2 regions of the Methylobacterium sp. J-092 genome follow, and region 1 is predicted to be linked to the other one. Evidence: predicted binding sites of a transcription regulator. Region 1 holds the regulator's gene; the other holds the start of a gene.

What was found. Region 1 encodes LexA, which represses DNA repair genes until DNA is damaged. Its sites were predicted from a motif close to TGTTCNNNNTGTGTTCNG; they were not measured.
Region 2: a site for LexA is predicted at 2,725-2,742, ahead of ssb (single-stranded DNA-binding protein). Genes of this name have one in related genera too.

What each region holds. Positions count from the first base shown of each region.
Region 1 is NZ_JAKSXU010000186.1:3,248-8,702, forward strand. Features, by position in the region: gene mcrC (5-methylcytosine-specific restriction endonuclease system specificity protein McrC) at 1-626, shown strand, start outside; partial or broken gene MKK60_RS22080 (ComEC/Rec2 family competence protein) at 776-2,263, shown strand; gene lexA (transcriptional repressor LexA) at 2,257-2,997, opposite strand; gene MKK60_RS22090 (NAD(P)-dependent oxidoreductase) at 3,168-4,106, opposite strand; gene MKK60_RS22095 (response regulator) at 4,404-4,787, shown strand; gene MKK60_RS22100 (protein phosphatase CheZ) at 4,826-5,350, shown strand; gene MKK60_RS22105 (creatininase family protein) at 5,417-5,455, shown strand, end outside.
Region 2 is NZ_JAKSXU010000111.1:63,571-69,025, forward strand. Features, by position in the region: gene MKK60_RS12550 (vWA domain-containing protein) at 1-387, opposite strand, end outside; gene MKK60_RS12555 (TadE/TadG family type IV pilus assembly protein) at 420-1,085, opposite strand; gene MKK60_RS12560 (TadE/TadG family type IV pilus assembly protein) at 1,079-1,684, opposite strand; gene ssb (single-stranded DNA-binding protein) at 2,048-2,584, opposite strand; gene MKK60_RS12570 (NADP-dependent oxidoreductase) at 2,795-3,811, opposite strand; gene MKK60_RS12575 (DUF4174 domain-containing protein) at 3,938-4,348, shown strand; gene MKK60_RS12580 (hypothetical protein) at 4,410-4,880, opposite strand; gene MKK60_RS12585 (phosphodiester glycosidase family protein) at 5,077-5,455, shown strand, end outside.

The DNA.
Region 1 (5,455 bases):
TGCGCCCAACCCGCGCGGAGACCTCCACCGACCAAGTCGCGCGGCACGAGACCGAGGACCACTTGATGGTAGCGGTCTCGACGATGGCGCTCGACCTTTTGATCCCCGCGGAGACGGCGGGCGACGTCCACCTGACGCGCCTTGATCGCGACGAGCGGTTGCTCCGCAGGATCTTCGAGAAGGCCGTCGCGGGCTTCTATCGGCACGAGCTCGGCGGCTCGCAGCGCGTGCGTGTGCAACTGGGTCTCGGCTGGGACACGGCCACGCCGACACCCGGGTTGACCGCGCTTTTGCCCGGCATGCAAGCCGACGTCGTGCTGGACCACAAGGAGCGCCGGACGGTGATCGACACCAAGTTCACGGGTATCCTTACGGCCCGTCCCTACGGGGGCGAGTCTTTCAAAAGTGCGCACCTGTACCAGATGTACGCCTACCTCCGGTCCCAGGCTGGGAGGGGCGATGCGCGGGCAGACGTCGCCGGGGGGGTGCTGCTCCACCCGTCCCTAGACCGCCACATCGACGAGGGCGTGACCATACAAGGGCATCACGTCCGATTCGCGACGGTGGATCTCGCTCGCCCAGGCGCAGACGTTCGCTCCAGGCTGCTCGAAATTGCGGGTGCATAACCATGCAGCGGTGGGGTGGGATACGCCGCATATCGAACGAGAGCCATGGCTTTCCAAGCCGGGCGTACGGCTGAGCTTCATACCGTACTGCCGTTTTAGCCCCGCTGGCGCTCGTACCCGAGTCACCCACTGATCCAGCGAGATTGCAGGCCAACCTTCCCAACAGGGTCTCGATCTCAGGGCTCCACATGGTGCTGGCCGCCGGGGTCGTGTTCTGGCTCGTCCGCGCCGGCCTCGCCCTGGTGCCGTTCCTGGCGCTGGCCTGGCCGATCAAGAAGATCGCCGCGGCGCTGGCGATGGTCGGGGTCACCGCCTACTGCGTCTTCTCCGGCTGGGACATCGCGGCCGAGCGTTCCCTCGTGATGACCCTGATCATGCTCGGGGCGATCCTGGTCGATCGCCCGGCGCTCAGCATGCGCAACCTCGCTCTCGCCGCGCTCATCGCGCTCTCGCACGAGCCGGAAGGCTTGCTCGGCCCGAGCTTCCAGATGTCGTTCGGGGCGGTGGCCGGCCTCATCGCCTGCGCCCGCCTGATCGATGGAGGGATGTTCCGCCGCGACGGGGCCGGGCGGATCGGCCGGCTGATCGCGCTGTCGCTGACGACGGTGGTCGGCACCCTCGGCACGACGCTCGTGGCGCAGGTCGCGACCGCGCCCTTCGCCACCTACCACTTCCAGACCGTCCAACCCTTCGGGCTGATCGGCAACGCGCTCACCCTACCGCTGGTCTCGCTCGCGGTGATGCCGGCGGCGGTGCTGGGCATCGTCGCCTACCCGTTCGCCCTCGACCAGCCGGTCTGGTGGCTGATGGGACTGGCGGTGCGCGGCATGCTGACCATCTCCGGCTGGATCCAGGGGCTCGGGCGCGCCAACGTCGTGGTCCCGGCCTTCGGCACCGCCGCGCTCGGGTGCCTCGCCGCGGGGCTGCTGCTCGCGACGCTCCCGGTCTCGCGCCTGCGCTGGCTCGCCCTGCCGCCGGCGCTGCTCGGGCTCGGCCTGGCGACGATGCCGGCCCGCTACGACATCTACGTCGACCGCCAGGGCAGCGGAGCGGCGGTGCGCCGCGCCGACGGCAGCCTCGTCGCCCTCGGGCGGCCGTCGAACTTCGTGCTGGAGCAGTGGCTGAAGGCCGACGGCGACGGCAGGCCGGGCGCGCAGGCGACGGGCGGTTCCGTTTGCGACCGGATCGGATGCACGCTTCGGTTGGCCGACGGGCGCGCGGTGGCGCTTCTGAAGGATCGCCGCGGCTTCGCGCAGGATTGCGCCAAGGCCTCGGTGCTGATCACGGCGCTCGCCGCACCGCCCGGCTGCGCCGCCGCCCTCGTCATCGATCGCGCCTACCTCGCCAGCCACGGCGCCGTGGCGATCCGCGTCGAGCCGAATGGCTTCATTCTGGCCGACACGCATGAGCCGGGACGGACGCTGCCGTGGCGCCCCGCGATGGTCCGTCCCCCGCCCCAGGGAACGGATGACGCGGCAGCGGGCGGATCGTCGCCCGCGGCCGAGCCCAAGCCGAAGGACGTCCCGTTCCAGGGCATGGCCGTACCGCCCCCCCGGGCGGAGGACGCCGACCCGGCACCCGACGATCCGGCCGCGGACGGCCCGAACCCGGAGATGCCGGGCGAGACCCTTCAGTAACGGCGCACGAGGCTGACCAGGCGGCCCTGGATCTGCACCCGATCCGGCCCGAGCACGCGGGTCTCGTAGGCCGGGTTCGCGGCTTCGAGCGCGATCGAGGAGCCGCGACGGCGCAGCCGCTTCAGCGTCGCCTCCTCGTCGTCGATCAGCGCCACGATGATGTCGCCGGTGTTGGCGGTGTCCTGCTTGCGGATGACCACGAGGTCGCCGTCGAGGATGCCCGCCTCGACCATCGAGTCGCCGCGGACCTCCAGGGCGTAGTGCTCGCCGCCGGCCAGGAAGTCCGGCGACATGGTGATCGCGTGGCTCTGGTTCTGGATCGCCGAGATCGGCGTGCCGGCCGCGATCCGGCCCATCACCGGGATCGACACCGCGCGCCCGCTGTCGTCGACCATCTGCGTCGTGGAAGGACGCGGCGGCACGGCCTTCGAGCGCCCGCCCTCGACCACGCTCGGGGTGAACCGGCGCGGCGCGGCGGGAGCTGCCGGCACCGGGGCGGGCGCGCTGGAGCGGCCGGCGCCGTCGGGCATGCGCAGCACCTCGATCGCCCGAGCCCGATTCGGAAGCCGGCGCAGGAAGCCGCGCTCCTCTAGGGCGGTGATCAGCCGGTGGATGCCGGATTTCGACTTGAGATCGAGGGCGTCCTTCATCTCGTCGAACGACGGCGGAACCCCGTCCTCGCGCATCCGCTCGTCGATGAATCGCAGGAGATCCAGCTGTTTACGGGTCAGCATCGGCGCGGCTCGCAGGAATGCGCGGCCACACGAAGGTGGAGCCGCAGAAACAAAACACGAACACGTTAAACGTTCGTCAAGTGTTCCGCAAGGGTTCTCATCGGCCGATCCGACCGTTGCATCGAATTTCGTCGCGCGCCGAGCCCTTTTCGATCGCTGTGCTGCGGGGCTCAGCCCTCGAGGCTGCGGCGCACGGCGCGGGCGGTGACCGCCGAGACGCGCACGTTCGATTCCCGCGTCACGCCGGCGATGTGCGGGGTCAGGATGAGGTTCGGCACGTCGATCAGCGCCGCGCCGCCCGCGGCGTCCACGGGCTCCTGGGCGAACACGTCGAGCGCCGCCCCGCCGAGGTGCCCGGACCGAAGCGCCGCGGCGACGGCGGCCTCGTCCACGACGCCCCCGCGGGCGGCGTTGATCAGGATCGCGCCCGGCCGCATCCGGGCGATCGCCGCCGGCCCGATCATGTCGCGCGTCGCCTCGGTCAGCGGCACGTGCAGCGAGAGCACGTCGCTCGTTGCGACCAGCGCGTCAAGGGTCAGGCTCGCCACCGCGCCGTGCGCCGGGCGCCACGCGGCGTCGTCGGGCGCAAGGTGCGGGTCGAAGGCGGCGACGGTCATGTCGAGGGCCGCCGCACGGCGGGCGGTCTGGCGGGCGATCGCGCCGAAGCCGACGAGGCCGAGGCGCTTGCCGGCGATCTCGCGTCCCATCAGCGCGTTGCGCGGCCACGCGCCCGCGGCGACCTGCGCGCTCGCGCCGTAGGCGCCGCGCAGCAGCAGCAACGCGGTGCCGATCACGTACTCGGCCACCGCGCCGTCGTTGGCGCCGGTCGCGGGATGGACCGCGATCCCGCGGGCGGCGCAGGCGGCCAGATCGATGTTGTCGAGCCCGACGCCGAGGCGGCCCACCACCCTGAGGTCGGATGCCGCCGCGAGCAGGCCCGCGCGCACCTGCGTGCGGTTGCGGACGATCAGCCCGGACGCGCCCGCGAGCGCCGCGCGCAGGGCGTCCGGCCGGTCGACCAGGGTCGGATCGTAGAGCGTCTCGAACCCCGCGAGCTCCGCCGCGATCGCGGCCTCGTCCATGAACTCGCTGATGACGACCTTGCGCATGGGGCGGCGATCCTTCTCCGCGGCCGGGCCGGTGCCGGCGGGCTGCCCGCTCTGCCGCGGCGTCCGGGCGACGTCGCAGCTGGGGGCATCGTCATCACGCAGCCGAGCGCGTCGGTAAAGGCGGCCGCGCCGCCTATCCGAGTGGGTGCGCCGATCGCAGCGCGATTAACCGCTTCGCAATGCCGCCCGGCGTAAGGTCCCGGGCATGAGGTGCGACCAGCGACAGCGCCTCCCGACATTGCGTGACCGACGCCGACGGCCGAGCCGGCGATTCGGAGACACCGGAGCAGTTTGACCATGGCCCTCGATCTCAGCATGCCGATCCTGGTCGTCGACGACTACCAGACGATGGTTCGCATCATCCGCAACCTGCTCAAGCAGCTCGGCTTCGAGGAGGTCGACGACGCCTCCGACGGCACGGCCGCGCTGGCGCGCCTCAAGGGCCGCAAGTACGGCCTCGTGATCTCCGACTGGAACATGGAGCCGATGACCGGCTACGAGCTGCTTCGCCACGTCCGCGCCGACGAGGGCCTGCGCACCACGCCGTTCATCATGGTCACCGCCGAGTCGAAGACCGAGAACGTCATCGCCGCCAAGAAGGCCGGCGTGAACAACTACATCGTCAAGCCGTTCAACGCCGCGACCCTGAAGAGCAAGATCGAGGCGGTCTGCGGCGCCTGACCGACCTTTCGGGGCCGACACGCGGAGGAATGCTGACGATGGGTTTGCAAAGACCGCTCGGCGCGACGATCAACCCGGCGACCATGGTGTCCGAGTTAATCGAGATCGCGGACTACATCGCCCACGTGCGCGACGAGATCGCGGCCCTGCGCGCCAACGAGCTGACGCACGACCGCATCCCGATGGCGCACGAGGAGCTCGGCAACGTCCTCGCCGCGACCGCCGGCGCCACCAACACCATCATGGAGGCGGCCGAGTCGATGCTGGCGCTCCCGGACGGGCCGGAATACCGCGCCGCGGTCGAGAGCGGCATCGGCACGATCTTCGAGGCCTGCGCCTTCCAGGACATCACCGGCCAGCGCATCGGCAAGGTGGTCGCCGCCCTGCAGCAGTTCGAGCTGCGGCTCGCGCGCTTCGCCAGCGCGGTGCGGGCGCGGGACGCCGCCGGACAGGACCCGGCCGAGGCCGAGCGCAACGAGCGCGCCCAGCGCCTGCTCCTCAACGGCCCGCAGCCGAACGGCCCGGCGACGGCACAGGACGACATCGACGCCCTGTTCGCCTGAACCTCGACGGGAAGGGGCCGGCTCCGCTAGAGCGTTGCGCCTGACGTCGGGGCATCGGGGGACAGCATGGCGGCACGGCTCTGGTCCGACCTGACCACGCGCGAG
Region 2 (5,455 bases), on a different contig from region 1:
GCGCGCCGACCCGCCCGGGCGCGGGGCCGTCACGCCCGTGATGCGGCTGTAGAAGACCGGCGAGACCATGTGCGTGGTCAGGGTGATCTGGCGCGGGTTCGCCGTCACCGCCAGCGGGTCGACCGTGAGGCCGGTCGCGCCCATGTAGCCCGTCATCATCGCGACGGCCTGGGCCTGGAGAGCCGGGTTCGTCGTCGCCATCGGCGTCTGGCACAGAGCGAGGGCGGTGGCGTCGGTCGCGGCCTGGAGCTTGGTCTCCATGTAGGTGGCGAAGCCGTAATCGATCGCGGCGCCGGTGAAGCCGAGGAGCGGCAGCGCGAGCAGCCCGAACAGCAGGACGACGTTGCCGTCGCGCTGCCGCGCGAAGCGGCCGAGATGTCGGCGCATCGAGATCCTTCGAGGTGTCGAGCGGGCCGGGGTCACGGGCATGCTGCGCCTCCCGGCATCCAGACTTCGGTGTAGGTGGATTTGGCGGGCTGCCCGCCGCGCGCCGGCCAGGGCATGCTGGATTTGAGCGTGATCGTGCTCGTGGCGCCGTTGACGAGCTTGACCAGCGCCGAGCCGAGCATCGGCGTGTAGGGCATGCTCACCTCGGTGAGGACGTAGCGGACCCCGTTGGTGCGGAATCCGGTCGGCACGGTGAGGTCGGAGGCGGCGCCCGTGGCGCGGGGCGACGCGTTGGCGTTGGCGGTGCTGGAACAGACCCGGGGGATCAGGTTGAGGTTCGTGAGGTCGACCGCCATCGCGCTCACCACGATCTTCACGCCGCTGGCGTCGAACGGCTTCAGCACCAGGGTCGAGGTGGCGAGGATGTCGCGCATCAGCGACGCGTCGATGGGGTTCTGGGCGTCGCCCTGCGCAGTCAGGTCGGACACCGTCCGGGCGAGCTGCGTGACCTTCCGCCAGTTGTCGACCGCGTGGGCGTACTCCGAAAGGCCCACGAAGATCGCGAGTAGCACGGGCAGGATCAACGCGAACTCGATCGCGGAGACGCCGCCGGACGCGCGTGCGAACCGAGCGAAGGCCCGCTCGGACGCGCCTGAGCTATGAAGAGGGGAACACCGCACCATCCCGGCCCTCAGCATCCGGTCGAGGCGGTGGTCTGGTACGGCTCGGTGCGGAACACGGCCGTGGACTGCAACAGATGCGTCCCGTCGGCGAAGCTCATCTGGGCGAGGTCGAGCAGGCTGAAGAACACCGGCACCTTGACGGCCGCGGTGACGACGACGATCGATCCCGGCTTCGCGCAGGCGTAGCTCGTCCCGAAGCCGTTGTTCCAGGTCCTCGTGGTGGCGTTCATCGGCGTCGCGCTCGACCCGGCCGCGAACGAGCTCGCCAGCGACACGTCGATCTTCACGCTCGAGCAGTCGAACAACGTGAAGGCCCGGTTGGCGCCGGTTCCGCACATCGCGTCGTTGAGCTTCTGCAGCAGGACCGCCGCGCTGGTCGTCCCACTGTTGGCGATCTGGAACTGGCCGGTGAACAGGCCGCGCACCGCGTTCTGGACGGTGCGGTCGAAGTTCTGGCCGGCCCAGATCACGAACGCGATCTGGATGATCGCGCCGACCAGCGCGAGGAAGGGCAACGACACGAGGGCGAACTCGACCGCGGCGGCCCCCTCGGCGGCGGCGGCGAACGTGCGGATCGGTGACGGACAAAATGCGCGGACGAGGCGGCGAGGCATGACACCTGAGGCGGATGAGATACGTTATCCAGACGCTATCCACCCGAAGATCTAAACCAAAGTTGAATCGCCCTACCAACCCTAGATGACATCCTGCGGCGTCATCGCGACATGAGCACAACCCTCGGTCGCACGGAACACCCCCTCATCTAGGACAATAAGGCGATCGGCCGGGATAAAGACTTGCGGAGAGCGGCGCATCATGTCGGCCGGGAAAAAATGACTTTCCGCCGTTCGCGATCTGCTCGATCCGTGAGCGACGATGCTTTGGAACCCGGAACGAAAAAGGCCCCGGATGCGTGATCCGGGGCCTTCACAATATCAGGAGCAAGGTGCCGACGGCGCCCGGCGGGCGGGTGCTGCCTAGAACGGTATGTCGTCGTCGAGGTCGTAGTTGCCGCGCGAACCGCCGCCACCGCCCGCGGGCGCCGGGGGCTGACGCCGCTCGCTGCCGCCCTGGGAACGGCCGCCGCCATACTCGCCGCCGCCGCCGCCGCGGCTGACCTGGCCGCCGCCCTCGTCGTCGGCCGCCATCTCGCCACCGCCGCCGCGCCCGTCGAGAATCGTCATCTCGCCGCGGAAGCGCTGGAGCACCACCTCGGTGGTGTACTTCTCGACGCCGGAATTGTCGGTCCACTTCCGGGTCTGGAGCTGGCCCTCGATGTAGACCTTCGAGCCCTTGCGCAGGTACTGCTCGGCCACGCGGGCGAGGTTCTCGTTGTAGATCACGACCGAGTGCCACTCGGTCTTCTCCTTGCGCTCGCCCGACGCCTTGTCCTTCCACGACTCGGAGGTCGCGAGGCGCAGGTTGACCACCGGATCGCCGGAGCCGAGGCGGCGCGTCTCGGGATCGCGCCCGAGATTGCCCACCAGAATGACCTTGTTGACGCTGCCCGCCATCGCTCTCTCCTTCGCCGTCGGATCTCACAGGGCTCGGTCCGGCCGAACCCGCGGGTGCTCTTCATGAGCCTCGGGACGAGCCCGGGCAACCGGCGCAGCGGCGCTTGTCCCCATCACCCACACGCGGCGCCGGCCTCCTGTGTTCTATCTTTGTTCCGATTACGCGGCAAGCTGGTGCCGCATCGCGCGGCGCCGGCCGCGGGGTCCCGCTCAGGCGACGTGGACGATGAGCTTGCCGAAGTTGCGGCCCTTCAGCAGGCCGATGAAGGCCTCGGGCGCGTTCTCCAGGCCCTCGACCACGTCCTCGCGGTACTTCACCGATCCATCCGCGATCCAGTCGCCGACCTCCCGCTCGAAGGCGTCGATCTGGCTCGCGAAATCCCAGACGATGAAGCCCTGGATCCGCAGGCGCTTGGTCAGCACCGCGCGCATCAGCAGCGGCGACCGGTCGGGGCCGGGCGGCAGCTCGGTGGCGTTGTAGCCGGCGATCAGGCCGCAGACCGGCATGCGCGCGAAGTCGTTGAGCAGCGGCAGCACCGCCTCGAAGACCGCGCCGCCGACATTCTCGAAGTAGACGTCGATGCCCTTCGGGCAGGCGGCGGCCAGCGCGCCGGGGAGGTCGTCGGAGCGATGGTCGACCGCGGCGTCGAAGCCGAGCTCGCGCGTGAGGTAGGCGCACTTCTCGGGGCCGCCCGCGATGCCGACGGCGCGCGCGCCCTTGAGCTTGGCGATCTGCCCGACGAGCGACCCCACCGGCCCGGCGGCGGCGGCCACCACCACGGTCTCGCCGGGCTTCGGCTCGCCGATGTTGAGGAGCCCGGTATAGGCAGTCATGCCGGGCATGCCGAGGACGCCGAGCGCCGTCGTCGGCGGTGCGACCGCGGGATCGACCTTTCGCAGGCCCTTGCCGTCGGACACCGAGAACTCCTGCCATCCGCCGAAGGCCTGGACCAGGGTTCCGATGGGGAAGTCCGGGTGCTCGGAGCGCATCACCTCGCTCACCGTCCCGCCGGTCATCGGCTCGCCGATGCCGACCGGCTGCGCGTAGGATTTCGCCGCGCTCATCCGGCCGCGCATGTAGGGGTCAAGCGAGAGCCAGCGTGTGCGCAGCAGGATCTCGCCGGCGCGCGGCGTCGGGACGACGGCCTCCTCGAGGCGGAAGTTCTGCAAGGTCGGCTCGCCGTGCGGACGCGCGGCGAGGACGATGCGGCGGTTCTTGGCGGCCATGCCGGGTCTCCGTGAGGGTCGAGGATCGATCGGCCTATCATGTCGCAGCGGCGAGGCCCGATGTCACCGTCGCGCGCGTTCCGCGTTGCCCGATCGAACCGATCCCCAAAACACGAGAGCAACCGCATGCGCGTCGGATCCGGACTCGCCCTCGCCATCGCGTCGATCGCCCTCGCCGGCCAGGCCGCCGCGGCGCAGGATCCGCTGGCGCGCTATCGCCAGGCGTCGCGCGTGCTCGTCCTGTCCGCCCCGGATGCCGACGATCGCCGGCTCGCCGAGCAGCGCGCCGCCGTCGAGGCGGCGCGTGCCGGGTTCGGCGAGCGGGATCTCGTGGTGGTCGAGGCGGTGGGTGATGGGGAAAGCGCCGCGGCGATCCGGCGGCAGCTGCGCCTTCCGGCCGACGCGTTCCGCGCGGTGCTCGTCGGCAAGGACGGCGGCGCCAAGATCACGGCGGCGGAGCCGATCCCGGCACTGCCGCTGTTCTCGACGATCGACGCGATGCCGATGCGCCGGGACGAGATGCGCCGCCAGCGCTGAGCCGAAACAAAAAAGGGCCGCCCGCGGGCAGCCCTCTTTCTCGTTTCCGTCGTCGATCCGCTCAGTAGCAGCGCTCGACCAGCACGCGGCGATAGCCGTACGGCGTCCAGCGGACCCGGGGAACGGTCACGCACTCGCCACCGTAACCGTAACCGTAGCCGCCGTAGGCGGCCGGGGCGTAGCCATAGCCGTAGCCGTAACCCGGGTAGCCGTAGCCGCCGTATCCCCCGTAGAGGCCGCCAGCGGCGAGGCCGAGGCCGACACCGAGACCCAGGCCGCCGAGGCCGTACCCGTAGCCGCGGCCGTAACCGTAGCCCCGATATCCGCCGAAGCCGCCGCGATAGCCGCCGAACCCGCCCCGGAAGCCGGCGCCGCGGAACCCGCCGAAGCCACCGCCACGGAACCCGCCGAAGCCGCCGCCGTGAAAGCCACCGCCATGGAAGCCACCGCCGAAGCCGCGCGCCTCGGCCGACGCCGGCAGGTAAGCGAGCGCTCCGACCATCAACGTCGAAGCAAGAAGAAGACGCTTCATCAAACCATCTCCAGAAGAGTCGTGACCGTAACCCCCATCGTCCGAGAAACGCGCAGGCGCCGATTTCGGTTCAGGCTGCGACATTCGAAACCGCCTCCTCGCTGCGGCCATCGCGGCTGCTTGAAAAGCGTCGCATTCTAAGGTGAGGAGACGCGCCGCAGGCGTGCGAATGGCTCGGCTGCTTCGAGGCCTCACGATGATGTTACGTCCGACCCTAGCGGCGGCTCTCGCCTTCCTGGCCGTCTCGAGCGGCGGCGCGCGCGCGGAGACTGCCGTCCCCGAGGCCTGCCGGCCCGTCCAGGCGCAGGGCGACAGCTTCACCGTGTGCACCGTCGATCTCCGCCGCCAGCGCGTGCGGCTGTTCTGGCTCGGCGCCGACGGGCAGCCCTATTCGTCGCTCTCGGCGCTCGCCGAGAAGCAGGGCCCGCGCCTGAGCTTCGCGATGAACGCCGGCATGTACGACAAGGGCCAGGCCCCGGTCGGCCTCTACGTCGAGGACGGCCGCGAGATGAAGGGCGTCTCGACCGCCAACGGGCCGGGCAACTTCCACCTTAAGCCGAATGGCGTGTTCTATG